Regions from separate parts of the Agrobacterium vaccinii genome, predicted to be linked through region 4. Evidence: predicted binding sites of a transcription regulator. Region 4 holds the regulator's gene; each other region holds the start of a gene.
The links. The regulator LexA, encoded in region 4, represses DNA repair genes until DNA is damaged. The targets are predictions, from matches to a motif close to TGTTCNNNNTGTGTTCNG.
Positions count from the first base shown of each region.

Region 1 (4,597 bases), 1.0 Mb from region 4:
ATGAACCAGCATATGACCGCCATCGCCTCGTCGTCACAAGAACAGTCCACAGGGCTTGTCGAAGTCAACAATGCCGTCAACCAGATGGACCAGACGACCCAGCAGAACGCAGCCATGGTCGAGGAAACCACGTCCGCCACATCGGCACTCGCCAGCGAGAGCGATAAGCTGCGGACATTGCTGCAACAGTTTCAGCTGACTAGTTCGAATTCCTACGGTCAGCGGCACGAAGGATACGAGATGAGGCTTGCCGGCTAAAACCGAGGGTTTTGGCTTACTCTACGCGCATGGGACGAAAGCTCATGCGGTGCAGAGGGCAGGGGCCATTCGCCTCGATGGCACGCAGATGCGTCGGCGTGCCATAGCCTGCATGGGCTTCGAAACCATAGACGATATGGATCGACCCGGCTCTTTCCATCATTCTATCACGCGTGACTTTTGCGATGATGGAGGCCGCGGCAATCGAAACGGATCGAGCGTCTCCTTTGATCACGGCCTTACCGGCACACCCGATCCCCGGCGGAATGTCACGGCCATCGGCCAGAACCAGCGCGGGCGTCGTTTCCAGGCCGAGCACGGCCCTGCGCATCGCATCCAGACTGGCGCGCAGAATGTTCATCCGGTCGATGAGAACCGGGCCTGATGACGCGATCGAGACCTGCGACGTCTCCAGAATGCGCTCGAACAGAAATTCCCGACGTGCTTTCGAAAGCTTCTTCGAATCGTTGAGGCCATCGGGAATATTGTCCGGGTCGAGAATGACGGCTGCGGCAACCACAGGCCCGGCCAAGGGGCCGCGCCCGGCTTCATCCGTTCCGGCAACCGGCCATTCGCCACGCCGCTTCGCCTCAAGCTCCAGACTGAAATCAGGACCTGTTTCGGTGAAGTCGAAGAGCGCAGGAGAATCGGGTGCTGTGTTTCGTTTCATTTGGCGAAACTCGCACAGGCAACCGATCTCCTGCAAGCCCCCGGACGCAGGGTGTTTGCGCCAGCCCACGGGGCGGAGGGCTGGTGCATGAGGTCTCATGACCTCCAAAGCTCTTTCAATCGGGGCGGAAAGAGCAGACCCATGCGAGGCGGCAGATGCCGGGGGCGAAACCCGTAGCGCAGGGCATAGACGCTAGGGGTATTTCTGAGCGTCCGGCTGGCCCACAGGGCAGCAGCCGGACGTCTGTCATATCAAAGCAGCGAGAGTTGCACGCCTGCACCTCCCGGTGCGACGAACAGGTCATCCCGAAGGTGGAGGCCACGGCGCACGAGCCCCAGCCTCTTGGTCGTCATCTCGAAGCGACGGCCGATCTGCCAGGCATAGGGGCCAGCGCCCTTCATGCGCTTGCCGAATTCGGCATCATAGTCCTTGCCATCACGCATGGAGCGCACCAGCGACATGACATGCTGGTACCGGTGCGGATAATTGCGCAACAACCACTCGCGAAACAGCGGGCTGACCTCCAGCGGAAGCCGCAGCAGCACGTATGATGCTTCGGTTGCGCCTGCCGCCTTTCCGGCCTCCAGAACCCGCTCGATCTCGTGGTCGTTCAGCGCAGGAATGACCGGCGCCATCATCACGGCGACGGGAATACCGGCCTCAGTCAGCGTCTTGATGGCTTCCAGCCGCTTGGCAGGTGTCGCAGCGCGTGGTTCCATGCTTCGGGCAAGCTTGCGGTCCAGCGTGGTGACGGAGATGGCGACCTTCACAAGGCCCTTGGCGGCCATCGGGGCCAGAATATCGATATCGCGGGTGATCAGGCCCGATTTGGTGACGATGGCAACCGGATGCTCGGCCTTGGCCAGCACCTCGAGGATTTGCCGCATGATGCGCCATTCCCGCTCGATCGGCTGGTAGGGATCGGTATTGGTGCCGATGGCGATGACGCGGGCCTTGTATCCCGGCTTGCCCAGCTCCCGTTCCAGAAGCTTTGCGGCATCCGGCTTGGCAAACAGCTTGGCCTCGAAATCCAGCCCCGCCGACAGGCCCATATAGCTGTGGCTCGGCCTTGCGAAACAATAGATGCAGCCATGCTCGCATCCGCGATAGGGATTGACGGATCGGTCGAAGGGAATATCAGGCGAATCGTTGCGGCTGATGATCGTGCGTGGCTTTTCCACCTGCACTTCGGTACGAAACTCCGGCAATTCCTCGATGATCTGCCAGCCATCATCGACAGGCTCGTGCTGTAAGGTCTCGAAGCGGCCACCCGGATTGATGCCCGCACCACGCCCGCGACGACGGTCGATTTCGATCCGCAGACCCGATGCATCGACCAGCGCATTGGCAATATCTGGCGTATGGCCCGGCTGGAATGCAGCCTGCCCCGAAAGCACATGTTGTCTCATCTGGATGCTCCTGACCGGCACGAACCGGCTTGTTGGATGCCCCGATTCCTATCGCAGAAATTAGAACAATACAAGAACAAAATGTTAAAAACGCGCGATGGTAATTTGTTTTGCATTGCGATAGGAATTTGATCGATGAAATCTTGTGGCTTTGCGCGCTTTCTGTTTTATCGCTTCTAGGGGATCACACGCTGATAGACATATGCTGACAGTCATCATGGAATGCCGGGATCAGGAGCCGGAGCTTGCTCACACCCTCGCCACGCTCGTCTCGGGCGCCGTGGAAGGGCTGATCAGTGACGTCATCGTGCTGGATCATGCCTCCAGCGACGGCTCTGAGCGTGTGGCCGAAGCCGCTGGCTGCCGGTTTCATACGCAATGGGACATAAGGGATGTCATCGGCTCGGCGCGCGGCGAGTGGATTTTGATGATGGAGCCGGGCAGTCGCCCGCAAAATGGCTGGATCGCTGACATCAGCGAATATATGGCGCTGAGCAAACTGCCGGCACGCTTTGCGCCGTCGCGCCATTATCGCCCGTCGTTTCTGTCGCGGTTCGTCAGACGTAGGCCACCGCTGGAATATGGGCTGTTGCTGCGCAAACAGGAAGCTTTATCGATTGCCAAATCCGGCATGCCGCTCGACCATTTCCCGAAATCGCAGAAGACCCGCCGCTTGAGCGCCGAACTCATTCCTTCATGGGTGCTGCGCGCCGCGCGATAGTCAGCCTTGCGCCTTGCCGCGCTTCAGGTGCTCGTCCAGACGCGGCATGATTTCCACGAAATTGCAGGGCAAGTGGCGGTAGTCCAACTGCGCCTTCAAGATGCCGTCCCACGCATCCTTGCAGGCACCGGGAGAACCGGGCAGAACGAAGATGAAGGTGGAATTGGCAAGTCCCGCCGTGGCGCGCGACTGGATCGTCGATGTGCCGATCTTGTCATAGGAAATGCGTTGAAACACAGCCGAAAAGCCATCCATGCGCTTTTCGAACAGCGGCTCCAGCGCTTCCGGTGTCACGTCGCGCCCCGTGAAGCCGGTACCGCCGGTGGTGATGACGACGTCGATGTCTTCCGACAACGTCCACGCCTCGACCGTCTCACGAATAGCCGCCTTGTCGTCCTCGACGATGCCGCGATCCACCAGCCGGTGGCCCGTCTCCGCGATGCGCGCAACCAGCGTGTCGCCGGATTTGTCATCGGCAAGCGTGCGGGTGTCGGAGACGGTCAACACCGCGATGCCGACGGGAATAAAGGCTCTTTCGCCACTCATGATGCAGGTTCCGATACGGTTGTCGTGGCCTGAACATACCAGCCTAGCCGCTGTTGACGAAGAAAAACTGCGGCAGAGTTTGCTTCGTCTGCCGTGGCATAAAGTCCGAAACAGGTGGCGCCGGAGCCGGACATGCGCACCAGCGCCGCCCCGGTTCGTGTTAGCAACGCAGAGGCTTCGCCGATTTCGGCAAGACGTGTCCGGGCAGGCGGCTCCAGATCGTTGCGGCTTTTTGCGATGAAACTGAGCCAGTCCTCGCTGCGACGCTGCATGAGGGGTGGATTGTTCTTGTTGGCCAGATGCCTGAACACCTCGGGCGTCGAGACGCCCTTCAAGGGATTGACGAGAACGAGGTGCAGCGTCGGCATATCCTCGATGATCTCGAGGTCTTCGCCAATGCCGCGCGCAATCAGCGGCTTGCTGGCAAGACACATCGGCACATCTGCGCCGAGTTGGAGGCCGATCTCCACGAGGGCGGAATGGTCCGGCGCAACACCCCAGTGGGTCATCAAAGCGCGCAAGGTCGCGGCTGCATCGGCAGAACCGCCACCGATACCGGAGGCGACGGGCAGATTTTTATGCAGGTGGATGAAGACGGGCGTGGCGCTGGCGCCTGCCACTGCTCGCAAAAGATCCCGTGCCTTCAGCACGAGATTGCTGGCTGGATCGGCCTCTTTCAGCACATCGGCGAAGGGGCCGGAAATCACGAAGCCATCGCTTTCGGCATCGCTGATTTCGATCAGGTCACCCGCCTGCGTGAAAACCACCAGCGATTCAAGCAGATGATACCCGTCAGCCCGCTGACCCGTCACATGCAAGGCCAGATTGATCTTGGCGGGAGCGGCCTCTGTCGTCACGACCGCTCCAATAGGCTCGCGCAAGAGCATGATACCCTTAAGACTTCTTGTCCGGGGCAGGGGCCGGGGCCACGGGTGGCTCCGGCGGTGTCTGGTCTTTCCGGGCGGTGTTCTGCGCGTCCTTTTCCAGAGGCGG
Region 1 is NZ_CP054150.1:512,836-517,432, forward strand. It holds gene HRR99_RS02445 (HAMP domain-containing methyl-accepting chemotaxis protein) at 1-258, shown strand, start outside; gene HRR99_RS02450 (ribonuclease HII) at 275-928, opposite strand; gene HRR99_RS02455 (PA0069 family radical SAM protein) at 1,180-2,337, opposite strand; gene HRR99_RS02460 (glycosyltransferase family protein) at 2,540-3,058, shown strand; gene moaB (molybdenum cofactor biosynthesis protein B) at 3,059-3,604, opposite strand; gene HRR99_RS02470 (4-(cytidine 5'-diphospho)-2-C-methyl-D-erythritol kinase) at 3,601-4,491, opposite strand; gene HRR99_RS02475 (tetratricopeptide repeat protein) at 4,499-4,597, opposite strand, start outside.
Region 1: HRR99_RS02455 (PA0069 family radical SAM protein) is a predicted target of LexA. The motif match lies at 2,399-2,416, and genes of this name have one in related genera.

Region 2 (4,597 bases), 310 kb from region 4:
GTTGACGGCGACTTCCACCATCTTCAGCGATGCGTCGAAGCGTGCCGGGCGCAGCTCAACATCAGACAGCATCAGCTTTTCGTCAGGCTGGTCATGCGGCTGCAAGAGTGTTGGGTGGTCCACGCGCTGCGGCGCGACCGCCGCATCGGAAACGATGACGTGCACGCCGCGCGCCGTCATGCCGTAAAGACTTTTTGCGAACTTGGCGGGCAGGCGAATGCAGCCATGCGATGCCGGATAGTTGGGCACGCGCCCCTCATGCAGTGCAATGCCAGACCAGGTCAGCCGCTGCATGAAAGGCATCGGCGCTGCCGAATAGATGTTGGATTCGTGGTACTTCTTCTTGTCCAGGATAGAGAAGATGCCGCTTGGCGTGTCATGCCCCGGCTTGCCGGAAGACACCTTGGATGTGGCAACCAGTTCGCCGCCGTCATACAGCGACAGTGTCTGCTCGTTCTTGGAAACGATCACCTGAAGGCTGCGGACATCGCCGGCAAAGGCTGCCTGCACCAGAACGGAGGTGGACAGGAGACAGGCTCCAACAAAGGCACGCAACATCATGTTTCACTCCAACGCATTACAAAGACACGCCGCCACCGAGGAGGGCGTGGGAGCCGGAAAGCGCGCCAAATCCGGCGCAGCTTCTTTGCAGGGGAGAATATCAGTCGGGATTTAAGGAAGCTTTTAAATGCCGATCACGACTGCGTGTCGCGACTATTTTTTCGTGCCGAATGTATAGCCGGTTTCCACGGCTCCCTTGCCGAACTTATCGCGTAGCTTATCCATTGCGGCCTCTGCGGCGGCGCGCCGCCCGGCATGAGCATCGACCAGATCAGGCGGGTCGGCGAGCGCCGGATTGCACAGATCGGTCACGCCAATGCCGATCAACCGAAACTTGGTGCCATCCGTTTCCTTTTCGAGCATCGAAATGCCGGTGCGGAATATCCTGTCAGCCAGTTGCGTCGGGTCTTCCAGCCGCTTGTTGCGGGTACGGGATTTGAAGCAGGACGTCTTCATCTTCAAGACCACGGTGTGGCCCGCAACCTCGTTCTTCTTCAGCCGCCAGGCCACTTTTTCGGAGAGCGATCTCAGGATCGAAACCAGATCGTCATGGCGGGAGATATCGTTGAAAAATGTGGTCTCGGAAGACACGCTCTTCGCCGGGTCGTTTGTGTGAACATCGCGGTCATCGATGCCGCGCGAAAGTCGATAGAGCCGCTGACCCATGACGCCGTAGCGCCGCATCAGGTCGCCTTCCTCCATCTGCTGCAACTGCGCGATCATGCGGATGCCATCAGCCTCCAGTGTGGCGGCGAAGGCTTTGCCGACACCCCATATAGTCGTGACGGGGCGCGTCCCGAGAAACGCCGTCGCTTCCTTCTCGCCGATCACGGAGAAGCCGCGTGGCTTTTGCAGGTCGGACGCCACCTTGGCCAGAAATTTGCAGTAGGAAAGCCCGACGGAAACGGTAATGCCGATTTCCTTTTCCACCCGCCGGGCAAAGCTGGCCAGAACGCGGGCAGGCGGGTCATGATGCAGCCGCTCCGTGCCGGACAGATCAAGAAAAGCCTCATCGATGGAGATTGGCTGCACGAGCGGTGTCAAATCCTGCATCATGCCGCGGATCTGCCGTCCGACACGACTATACTTTTCCATATCCGGCTTCACGACGACCGCTTGCGGGCAGGCCTCCAGCGCCTTGAACATCGGCATGGCAGAGCGCACGCCGTGAATGCGCGCTATGTAGCACGCCGTCGAAACCACCCCGCGCTTGCCACCGCCGATGATGACGGGCTTGTCGGCCAGCTCAGGATTATCCCGTTTCTCCACCGACGCATAAAAGGCATCGCAATCGATATGTGCAATCGAGAGATCGTAAAGCTCGGAATGAAAGACCAGACGCGGACTGCCACACGCCCCACAACGCCGCACACCCGCCGGCTGGCCAGCCAGACAGTCACGGCAGAAACCGGGATCATAGGTCGAAATTGCTGATGCCATGGCTCGGAAACAAAAAGAGAACATTTCCCACCATAATCCTTTGCTTTCTTACGCTCAAGAGCGCATTCTTATGCCAGTGAGGGTCATACAGAGCAACAATAAGGGTACCGCATCAGGTCGAGGGGTGACGTCGTGTTGAAAAGGTACGAAAAAGAATTGACGCTTGAGCAACTCAGAGACTTGCCAGACATCGAGATCGATTGTGGTGACATTCCAGAGTTAGACGATGCCTTTTGGCAGAATGCTGTTCTTATAATGCCCGGACAATCACTGAGTACGTTACAAAAAAACAATCAGGCGTCAGACTAGCGCTATGCCAATCTGAGGGCCGACACACGAGTTAATGAGAGTTCAATACTGACCGGAGTCCAGTCCGGGGCCGGAATAGTGGTGCCATGCTGCCGTCACGTCTTCAGGGCTGGTGCCGGTTGCTTCACAGAAGGCCATGAGGTCGGGTTCGTGGCTCATGATGAAATCGGTAAGGCCCGCGAGGAAGCCGGGGTCGTTGACGGACTGGCGCAGCATGTTGGGTTGCAGACCGCTCAGCGCCAGAAAACGTGCAAGCATATCCGGCTCGCTGGCCAGCCAGCCAAGTATGGTGACCGCTGTTTCATGACTGTCTTTCGGGGCTCTTTTGCCGTTTTTTGTGTCGCGCAACATTTGTTTACTGAAGTTACCTATTTCTCAACCAAATCCCACTAGCGTGAACCACTGGGGGATAATGGAATCGCTTCTCAGACACTCTATATGTCCGTGAATGGGTTTCAAAGTGAAACGAGGACCGGTCCATGCCCAAACAAGTCATGATAGTTGAAGACAATGAGCTGAATATGAAGCTCTTTCGTGACCTGATCGAGGCGTCGGGTTACACGACGATTCAGACGCGTAACGGCATGGAAGCGTTGGATCTGGCGCGCAAGCACCGTCCCGATCTTATCCTCATGGATATTCAGTTGCCTGAAGTGTCCGGCCTTGAAGTCACGAAATGGCTGAAGGAAGACGACGAACTGCATGTCATCCCGGTTATTGCCGTCACGGCCTTCGCCATGAAGGGTGATGAGGAGCGCATTCGTCAGGGCGGCTGCGAGGCCTATGTCTCGAAGCCGATTTCAGTTCCTAAATTTATTGAGACCATCAAAACATATCTCGGCGACGTGTAAGGCGAGGGGCGGGCGCATGACTGCGAGAATTCTGGTTGTCGATGATATCCCGACAAATGTGAAGCTGCTTGAGGCACGCTTGTCGGCAGAATATTTCGACGTCCTGTGTGCAGATAACGGCGCCAGAGCCCTCGATATCTGCAACACGGAGCAGGTCGATATCATTCTTCTGGATATCATGATGCCAGACATGGATGGCTTCGAGGTGTGTGAACGCCTCAAGGCCAATCCCGCAACCGCTCATATTCCCGTCGTCATGGTCACGGCGCTGGATCAGCCTGCAGACCGCGTGCGCGGCCTCAAGGCCGGTGCCGACGATTTTCTGACCAAGCCAGTCAACGATCTTCAATTGATCTCGCGCGTAAAAAGCCTGGTGCGCCTCAAATCCATGAGCGACGAGCTTCGCGCCCGCGCTCACACCGCCCAGACGATCGGTATCGGCGATCCGATTTCCGAGAATGTGCATATTGAACAGCCGGGCCGCGTCCTGCTGATCGACGGTCGCGCCAGTTCGCAGGAGCGCATCATCAAGGCGCTGAAGCCAGTTGCCGAAGTCTTTGCCCTGACCGAACCGGCAACGGCTTTGTTCGAGGCGGCGGAAAATGATTATGAGATGGCCATCGTCAACTCCAATTTCGATAATTTCGATCCACTGCGGCTTTGCTCGCAGCTTCGCTCGCTCGAGCGCACCCGCTTTTTGCCGCTGCTGCTGATCACCGAACAGGGCGATGAGACGATGATCGTCCGTGCGCTGGAACTCGGCGTCAACGACTACATCGTGCGACCGCTTGATCCCAACGAACTCGTGGCGCGCACGCTGACGCAGATCAAGCGCAAGCGCTTCAACAACAGGCTGCGCGAGAACCTCGACCAGACCATAGAAATGGCCGTCATCGACGCGCTGACCGGCCTCAACAATCGTCGTTATCTCGATAACCACCTGAAAATTCTATTCAACCGGGCTGCTGCGCGCGAACGCCCGCTGTCGGTCTGCATCACCGATATCGACCGCTTCAAGCATGTGAACGACACCTACGGCCACGATGCGGGCGACGAGGTTCTGCGCGAGTTTGCCGCCAGGCTGCGCTCTACCGTGCGCGGCGCGGATCTGGCATGCCGCTACGGCGGCGAGGAATTCGTGGTCGTCATGCCGGATACGTCAGTGGACATGGCAGCCTCCGTCGCCGAGCGGCTGCGCTCGATCATCGAAGACACGCCATTCACGCTGCGCTCTGGCCGGGAACTGCATATCACCGCATCGCTGGGCATCGCCACCAACGCACTTTCGGTGGAAACCCCTGAGCAATTGATGCGACAGGCAGACCGGGCTTTGTATGAGGCCAAAAGCGCTGGCCGCAACCGCGTGGTCGCCGCTGCTGCCTGAATGCCATTTCACCATTCTTCGCTCTGCTGACTGTTATCCACAATAACAATGA
Region 2 is NZ_CP054150.1:1,213,402-1,217,998, forward strand. It holds gene HRR99_RS06220 (L,D-transpeptidase family protein) at 1-561, opposite strand, end outside; gene HRR99_RS06225 (DNA polymerase IV) at 715-2,001, opposite strand; gene HRR99_RS06230 (DUF3572 domain-containing protein) at 2,353-2,661, opposite strand; gene HRR99_RS06235 (response regulator) at 2,790-3,161, shown strand; gene HRR99_RS06240 (PleD family two-component system response regulator) at 3,178-4,545, shown strand.
Region 2: HRR99_RS06225 (DNA polymerase IV) is a predicted target of LexA. The motif match lies at 2,007-2,024, and genes of this name have one in related genera.

Region 3 (4,597 bases), on a different replicon from region 4:
TGCCAAATAACGTCATGCTGGAACGAAACTTAAGGTCATCGGGAGAGCCAAGAATGTCGTGTGCACTGAGGCTGGGATGGCTGAGCATGGCGCGCGTGCACTCCTCCAAACGGGCGCCCAACACAGGATGTTTTAGGTAGGCTTCGGCTTCAGAACGTCCAGAGATCGCGTAAAAGCGGGCAGTTTCCGATCGACCAAGTCCGTGAATTTGCGGAAAGATGAACCACATCCAGTGAGACCTCTTCTGTCCGTCACTCAACTCCTGCAAGGCTTTTGCGTACGTGTCTTGTTGTGCTTTGATGAACCGCGCCAGATCAAATTCCATCCCTGTGTCCTTCGCTCAGCGGGTTAGATTTTTGTCTTCTAGGTGCCATCACATCTCATTCCATTTCCAACTGTGCAAACCATGTAGCGTAGGGCGTGTTCCTGGCGAGATGGCGATTGAAGTCAGGCGCCCCGTCATCCCACCAGACCGGACCGCGTTCTCCAAGGGCAACTTTGGCTGCATCCACTTTCTCTCGAGCTTCGATCATCGCTGGTGAGCCTGCCGATGCATCGCGAACTGCCCGGCGTGCCGCCATCAAATCCTTGACCAGTGCCGTACGGGTTTCCTCATCGAGTTTAGGACTGCTGCGACGCCACAGCCTTCCTTTTACGACGAAGTAACGACCATCGGGCGTGTCCGGATACGTCTTGCTCATTCGAATCCAAGCATCCCTTGTGCCGGTTTCTCATCCTGAGACGGCTTGTCCTCAATCCGCCGAGCCAGTTCTGTCTGTGCGCTGAAGCGCACGTCCACATCCCGATCTGCGATAAACGCGTTGAGTGTTTCGAGGCTGATGCGATCCCAGGGTTTTCCTCGATCCGGTCCGGCAGGCACACGCGGTAGAAGTCCCGGTTCGGTGCTCCATGCCATGCAATCCTCAAGCGATGCTTGGTTCAACATGTCGCGGAGGTGATGAGCCGTAACGTAGGCGTCGGGCATTGCCCTATGCGCGGGGAGGCCGATTTCATGCACCAGTCCGTCGGGCATTCGTTGATAACGCAGCATCTGGTTGGAAAACCGCGGAAGTTGTGGCCAGACACGCAGCGCGCATTTCCATGTGCAGATCCAAGGCGTTCCGCCTGTAAACCGCGGTGTGCAATATCGTTGCTCGAAAGCGGCTCGATGAGCTGCCAAGGCGTCGATACGGCCGGGTGGACGGAGAACGGTTGATGCTATTTCCTTCCAGAAAGGAGCATCCGCGACTTGGGCATCCAGGATATGATGAATCGCCATCGTGTCGGGTGAGATGGGACGGCCAGGGTTGACGAACCGCGCCCCGCGCTCTTCAGTGACCTGCCACTTTCCAACGTGATCGATGACGACATCCTGCCAGCCGATCTCGCAAACGTCGTTCGGGCCATTACCGCCTGTTTCGAGATCGATGACGCGTACCCTGGCTTCGACCACTTCGGTGCTACCTTTCTTCAAGCTTCAGCATTGGTAAGCGCGATCGGCATAGGATGGTTCCTGAATATGAGGCCTGCGGACAGCGGAGCTTGCATGCATTGACAGCCGAAGCTGAGGGATTGATCAGGCTCTCCTGAAATTTATTTTGTACGCGTCACCCAGCACCGTTCCAAATCTTACTCACTGATTCAATTTGCGAATCTCTTGAGTTGCTAAAAATAGAGGACTGCATTCCTAATTTAGCGCCTCTTGACTCCTGTTGAGCGCAGGAACAGAACGTGAACTTCAACATTGAAAACGGCATGAAGCCGTTCCCATAAACGACACGAACCGGAAGGATTGCGTGAACGATGGCTGCTGCGCGCGAGCATGTCATAGCGGATCTGCGTGATCGCATCGCCTCGTTGGAAGGCGTCGTGGCCAAGCAAGCTGAGTGTCTGCCGTTCGGGGTAAGCGCAATCGACGCGGTGCTGCCGGGAGGCGGTCTCGCCAGAGGCGCTCTTCATGAATTTGCAGGAGGGGGCACCGGAACCGTCGATGGGGCAGCCGCGGCCCTGTTCGTGGCAGGCGTTGCCGCCCGCACCAAAGGCAAGATCGTCTGGTGTCTGACACGGCCAGATTTGTTCTTTCCTGCACTCGCGCAAGCAGGTCTCAACGCTAACCGGGTGATCTTCGTGGAAAGCGATCGCGAGGAGGATGTGCTCGCCTCTATGGAGGAGGCGCTGTCCTTCGGTGGGCTCGGCGCTGTCGTCGGCGAGGTCGTGCGACTGCCGATGTTGGCGAGCCGGCGGCTTCAGCTTGCGGCGGAAAAGAAGGGAAGCCTGGCGCTTGTTGTACGCAGGTGGCGACGACAGACGGAAGCCAATGATTTTGGGCAGCCGACGGCGTCGACCACCCGATGGAGGGTAAGTGTGCTGCCGTCGCAGGAGTTACCCGTGCCGGGTATCGGGCGGGCAAGATGGTTGCTGGAACTGATGCGGTCGCGTGCTGGAGAATGTGCCGAATTTATCGTTGGAGCGTGTGATGACCAGGGTCGTATCGATCTACCTTCCGGATCTGTCGACGGATCGCATTCGTCGCGCCGATCCCGGCATTCCGGCTGAACAGGCCATCGCCGTGATCGCAAAATCCGGATCGAAACGCTGGGTGTCGGCGGCAGATGCTCCAGCTAAAAAGGCAGGTCTGCGTGTCGGGATGCAGGCAGCAAAGGCACAAGCGTTGTTTCAAGGGCTGATGATGATCGATGCCGATCCTAAAGCAGACGCCGATGCACTGGAGCGCATCACCTTCTGGGCATTGAGCCAGTATTCTCCGATCGTCGCGGTCGATGCGCCTGATGGCATCGTCATGGACACAGATGGTGCCGACCATCTCCGGGGCGGAGAGCTTGCCATGTTGACGGGGATTGCCAATCGCTTTCGGGGCAGGGGGCTGACGGCCCGTGTTGCCATTGCCGACACATGGGGTGCCGCTCATGCTTGCGCACGTGCCATCACCAGAGAGACAGTGATCGTGCCGCGCGGCGAAACCGTCAAAGCGGTCGAGCGGCTGCCGATCTCCCTGCTGCGTCTGCCCGAAAAGATCATCGGTGATCTGAGAACGCTCGGCTTTCGAACCATCGGTGAGCTTTCTGCGACGCCGCGGGCACCGCTGACACTGCGCTTCGGCCCGGAAATTGCCCGCCGCCTTGACCAGATTTTCGGGCGCATCGGCGAACCCATCGACCCCATCCGCACGCCCGAACTGATCGAAGTCAGCCGCATTTTCCAGGAGCCGATCGGGGCAGCCGAAACGATCGACAAATATGTCGGTCGTCTGGTCATCGAACTTTGCAGCCAGCTCCAGAAAAAGGGTCTGGGTGTTCGCCGTGTCGATCTTATCGTCCACAAGGTCGACAACACAACCCAGGCGCTGCGGGCAGGAACGGCAAAGGCCGCCCGCGATGTCTCCTGGTTGACGAAACTGTTTCGCGACATGACCGAGAAGATCGATCCTGGCTTCGGGATCGAGAAGCTTACCCTTGCGGCGATCATGGTTGAGCCGCTTGAGGAAACACAGAAGGCGTCGTCGCTTGTCGAAGATGAGATCGCGGACATCACTCCGCTCATCGACATCTTCGGCAATCGTGGTCAGCGCGTCTATCGTCTCGCACCCGTTGCCTCCGATGTTCCCGAGCGCAGCGTTCAGAGGATTGCACCTGTTGCAGATGACGTTATCGCCGCCTGGCCGCATCACTGGCCGCGTCCGGTACGACTGCTCGCTCACCCTGAACTGGTCGAGGTCATCGCATTGATGCCCGACCATCCTCCCGTTTCCGTCACATGGCGTGGCAAACGCCGCAAGGTGAAACGCGCCGATGGTCCCGAACGAATATTCGGCGAGTGGTGGCAGCGAACATCCGAGTGGGCCGCAGTCCGGGACTACTTTATCATCGAGGACGAAGCGGGCGAACGCCTTTGGGTTTTCCGGGCTGGCGACGGCGTAGATAGCGAAACCGGGTCGCACAAATGGTTCGTCCAGGGAATATTCGCATGAGATATGCCGAGCTTCAGGTCACCACCCATTTCTCGTTCCTGCGCGGTGCGAGCAGCGCGACCGAACTGTTCGAGACGGCGAAAAGCCTCGGCATCGATGCCATAGGTGTCGTGGATCGCAATTCATTGGCTGGTATTATCCGGGCACTTGAAGCGTCGCGTGCCACCGGCCTTCGTCTCGTCATCGGCTGCCGGCTTGACCTACAGGATGGGATGTCGATCCTGGTCTATCCGACGGACCGCGCCGCCTATTCGCGTTTGACCCGGCTGATCACGCTCGGCAAGGGGCGCGGCGGCAAGAACAACTGCATCCTCCATTGGGACGATGTGATGACCTACGCCGATGGCATGATCGGCATCCTCATACCCGATCTCGCCGACGACACATGCGCCTTGCATCTCAGGAAGATGGCGGAGGTGTTTGGCAGTCGCGCCTATGTTTCCCTTTGCCTGCGCCGCCGGCCTAATGACCAGTTACGGCTTCATGAGATTTCCAACATGGCTATGCGCCACAAGGTCAAAACTGTCGTCACCAACGACGTTCTTTTCCATGAGCCGGGACGGCGGCAGCTTCAGGACATCGTCACTTGCATTCGCACCAAATCGACCA
Region 3 is NZ_CP054152.1:30,013-34,609, reverse strand. It holds gene HRR99_RS22395 (DUF1810 domain-containing protein) at 1-325, opposite strand, end outside; gene HRR99_RS22390 (hypothetical protein) at 381-701, opposite strand; gene HRR99_RS22385 (exonuclease domain-containing protein) at 698-1,474, opposite strand; gene HRR99_RS22380 (ImuA family protein) at 1,804-2,556, shown strand; gene HRR99_RS22375 (Y-family DNA polymerase) at 2,477-3,988, shown strand; gene HRR99_RS22370 (error-prone DNA polymerase) at 3,985-4,597, shown strand, end outside.
Region 3: HRR99_RS22380 (ImuA family protein) is a predicted target of LexA. The motif match lies at 1,721-1,738, and genes of this name have one in related genera.

Region 4 (4,597 bases):
TGTGCCGACAGTTCTTTTTTCAGAACGTGGAAGATTTCCGCGCCGATGCGCACGGCGTCACGGATGCTTTCCGCGCCAACCGGCATGATCATGAATTCCTGGAAGTCGATCGGATTGTCGGCATGCGCGCCACCATTGATGATGTTCATCATCGGCACTGGGAGCAGATGCGCGTTCGGGCCACCGACGTAACGGTAAAGCGGCAGTCCGGTCGTTTCGGCCGCAGCCTTGGCGACAGCCAGGGAAACACCGAGGATGGCGTTGGCACCGAGACGCGACTTGTTCGGCGTGCCATCGAGCTCGATCAGCGTCTGGTCGACGTGGATCTGGCTTTCGGCATCGAAACCGCCCAGCGCGTCGAAAATCTCGGTGTTGACGGCTTCGACAGCCTTCTCGACGCCCTTACCCAGGTAGCGCTTGCCACCATCACGCAGTTCAACGGCTTCGTGTGCGCCTGTCGATGCGCCCGATGGAACCGCCGCACGACCGAAAGAACCGTCTTCCAGATAGACATCGACTTCAACGGTGGGGTTGCCACGGCTGTCGAGGATTTCGCGTGCGATGATATCGGTAATGGCTGTCATGATCTCTCCCTTGGGACTGGAACAGGAATTTCAGATGCCTGTCTTAAAGTGCATCCCGAAAACTGTGAAGCGCTTTTCGGATGAGCGGCGCGATAAACGGGACAACGGAAATGGCGACTCGATTTGAATTTCTTCCGTCGCTGTAGACGACGCACAAGAATTTACAATGACGGCGCCCTCTTCCAGACGCCTTCCTTCTCATAAAAATCGATTAAGGCCAAAAGCCGTCACGCAGCCTTGGAGATGTTGTCGAAGGCCAGCAGTTTTTCCAGAAGCTTCGGCATATTCTTGAGGTGCACCATGTTCGGCCCGTCGGACGGCGCATTATCAGGGTCCTCATGCGTCTCCACGAAAAGACCAGCAACGCCCACGGCCACGGCAGCACGAGACAGCGTTTCAACAAACTCCCGCTGACCGCCGCTGGAACCACCCTGCCCGCCAGGCTGCTGCACGGAGTGCGTGGCATCGAACACCACGGGCGCACCGAGCGATGCCATGATGGGAAGCGAACGCATATCGGAAACCAGCGTATTGTAGCCGAACGAGGCCCCGCGCTCGCAGAGCAGTACGTTCGGATTGCCGCTATCGTTCAGCTTCGCCAGCACATTCTTCATGTCCCAAGGGGCCAAAAACTGACCCTTCTTGACGTTGATGACGCGACCGGTCTTTGCAGCCGCCACCAGCAAGTCAGTCTGGCGGCTGAGAAATGCCGGAATCTGAAGGATATCCACGACAGGCGCGACGATGCCGCACTGTTCCTCGTTGTGAATATCCGTGAGAACCGGAAATCCGAACTGGCTTTTCAGCTCCGAAAAAATCTCAAGCGCCTTATCGATGCCGATACCGCGCTGACCGGAGAGCGACGTGCGATTCGCCTTGTCGAACGAGGATTTGTAGACCAGACCGATACCCAGCTTGCCGCAAAGGTCAGCCAGCGTTTCCGCAATCATGAAGGCGTGGTCGCGGCTTTCCATCTGGCACGGCCCGGCAATCAGCGAGAAACGCTCGGTGTTGGAAAAAGAGACCGCGCCCGCACCCTCGCCAGCAACCACTTTCAGATTATTCGTCACACTCATGATGATTCCCCTGATACAAAAGGGACGCTTCGCAGCCGACGCCGCCGAACCATCCTGCAATCTCTCAAAACTCGCCACGCACTTAGCAGCAAGCAGCAGCGAAGTCACGGCATGACGTGGCAGGCGAGGTAGAACACCCATAGGACATCTATCAACGATGTCTTAAATGATTTGGGATGACTATTGGGGATTGCAGAACACATGTGGAACATATAGTGTTCGTTCTGTATTTGTTTCACGAATCTAAGCCTCAAAGCTTCAAGGGTGTTTACTCCATGCTCACGCGCAAACAGCAGGAACTGCTTCTCTTCATTCATGAGCGAATGAAAGAGTCCGGCGTGCCGCCGTCCTTCGATGAAATGAAGGATGCGCTCGATCTTGCCTCCAAATCCGGCATACACAGGCTGATCACGGCATTGGAAGAACGCGGATTCATTCGCCGGCTACCGAATCGTGCCCGCGCGCTCGAAGTCATCAAGCTTCCCGAATCGTATTCACCGCAGAATAAGCCGCAGCGAGGCTTTTCACCCAGCGTCATCGAGGGCAGTCTCGGCAAACCGCAGCCCGTGCAGCCGCCGCCTCCCGCTGCCGCAAACGATCGCAACCCTGATTCGGTGAGCGTACCGGTTATGGGACGGATTGCTGCGGGCGTGCCGATTTCGGCAATCCAGAACAACACGCATGATGTCGTCGTGCCCATGGATATGCTAGGTGCGGGCGAGCATTACGCGCTTGAAGTCAAAGGTGATTCGATGATCGAAGCAGGCATCTTCGATGGCGATACGGTTATAATCCGCGATACGAGTACGGCAAATCCGGGCGATATCATTGTCGCACTGGTGGACGAGGAAGAAGCGACCTTGAAACGCTTCCGTCGCAAAGGCGCGTCGATTGCGCTGGAGGCAGCAAACCCTGCCTATGAAACTCGTATCTTCGGACCTGATAGGGTGAAAATTCAGGGCAAACTCGTTGGCCTGATCCGCCGCTATCATTGAGACCTTCTGGGGCAGATTTGATTGTCTGCCCCGCCTTGGTATTTTCAATTTTCGGTATTTGCGACACTTGATGCTTAGTGGTCGAAGTTCGCTTGAGCTCGGACCGGTATATTATGCGTGTTTTAAACGGATAATTCGCTCAGGACGGTTTCAAAAACCGGAAATCATTAGCCGGGTCATCATTTTTTCGAATCGCGCGCCACTTCGATAGTCTATGACGTTTTGAGCACGTTTTTAGTGGTGATGAATGCGGTTGAGCAGCGGAATATAAGGTTTTCCGATCTCAGCGCGATGCTGGAAAGCTACTCGCTTGAGCGAATGACAAAACATCAAATAATTTGAAGACCACCATCGCGCAGACTGTCTGTATTGAAAAATTTTCCCGCGCTAACATGGTATGCGCAACGAGGGATCTTGAGATGTACGATCTTTACATAGCCAACAAGAATTATTCCTCCTGGTCATTGCGTCCGTGGGTATTGATGCGAACGCTCGATATTCCCTTCAGCGAGAAACTCACGCCCTTCGGCAATTCAGCACAGGATTTCGCAGTGTTTTCGCCAACGGCAAAAGTGCCCTGCCTTGTCGAAAACGAGTTCACCGTGTGGGACACGTTGTCGATAACAGAATATCTGGCCGAACGGCACATTGGCGTTTGGGCTGGTCATGCGAGGGCGCGTGCCTGGTCCCGTTCTGCAGCAGCAGAAATGCATTCCGGCTTCCAGACGTTGCGCAACGAGCATCCTATGCATGTCGGTCTTCGCATACAGCCAGTAGCGATCAGCGAAGCTTTGCGGAAAGACATCTCCCGCATAGACGCACTTTGGCAGGAAGGTCTGACATCCTTTGGTGGGCCATTCCTGGCAGGAGAAACATTTACGGCGGTCGACGCGTTTTTCTGTCCCGTCGCCTTCCGCTTTCAGACCTACGCAACGGCCTTGTCTCCCGAGTCAGAAGCTTACAAGAACCGTCTTCTCGCCCTGCCAGCGATGCATGAATGGCAAGATGCGGCTTTGCTGGAACCGTGGCGCGATGCGGAACACGAGGCGGAAGCCAAGGCCACCGGAGAATGGCTCGCGGATTTACGCTCAAAGCCGTGATCTCTGGGTAAACCTCCTATCGCGAGCGCACGCTGTGGCGTAGTTTTCTAGAGGAAAGAGTATTTGAAGGGTATAGCCGAAGCGTTTCAACCCGCACCCTTCGAGCCAAGCGTCGTCACCGCGAAGTCGACAACATCGTCGCGATATGCGGCGGAAGGGACGTGTCGAAATCTCTTTTGCGCCAGTCATAGCTCCGGTGCATGGTCCAGAACCGATTCACACCCTCCATCGCAGCCTCAGCTTTGACGATGGGGGCGTCCTTGTCGCCGAGCCAGATTTCCAGTGAGCCGGTTCGGCGCAATATGTCCTGGCTGATGAGAATGGCGCCGGAATAGCACTCGGTAAATGAGACACGTCGTGTCGTCACGATCAGGTCGGCGATCTCGCATGCGGTCCCAGTCAGCGTACTGTCGAAGATCACGGCTATTGCAACGCCGGTTCGGGATTTGGCAACGCACCAGCTATCCTTCCGGCACGTGAAGCGCTCTGTTTTGGAAAGCGCGTTTCGCATCTCCTCCGTTGCTTTTGCCTTATCTCTCTCGCTCAAACCAGTGCGCCGTGTAGTGGGTGGCTCGTCGGCATCAGCCTCGTCACCATCAGGTGACTTTGCGGTTTCCAGCATGTCTGGCGGGTTATGTCGTTCGGATAGGGGCAGCGCCCTCACCCATTGGTCATAGATGAAACCCGAGGCCCGCTGCTTTGTCGTCGCCACCGCATCCTCCGTCAGTAGCGCGACCAGAGAAGCGTCCTCGTAGATCAGCAAATCCGGCCTTGCCCTCCATTGCTCAACGACCAATAATCCAAACCCGGCGGCAATGAACGGCAAGCCTATCAGCGCCAAA
Region 4 is NZ_CP054150.1:1,519,229-1,523,825, forward strand. It holds gene eno (phosphopyruvate hydratase) at 1-584, opposite strand, end outside; gene kdsA (3-deoxy-8-phosphooctulonate synthase) at 812-1,660, opposite strand; gene lexA (transcriptional repressor LexA) at 1,936-2,655, shown strand; gene HRR99_RS07665 (glutathione S-transferase family protein) at 3,075-3,755, shown strand; gene HRR99_RS07670 (ComEC/Rec2 family competence protein) at 3,871-4,597, opposite strand, start outside.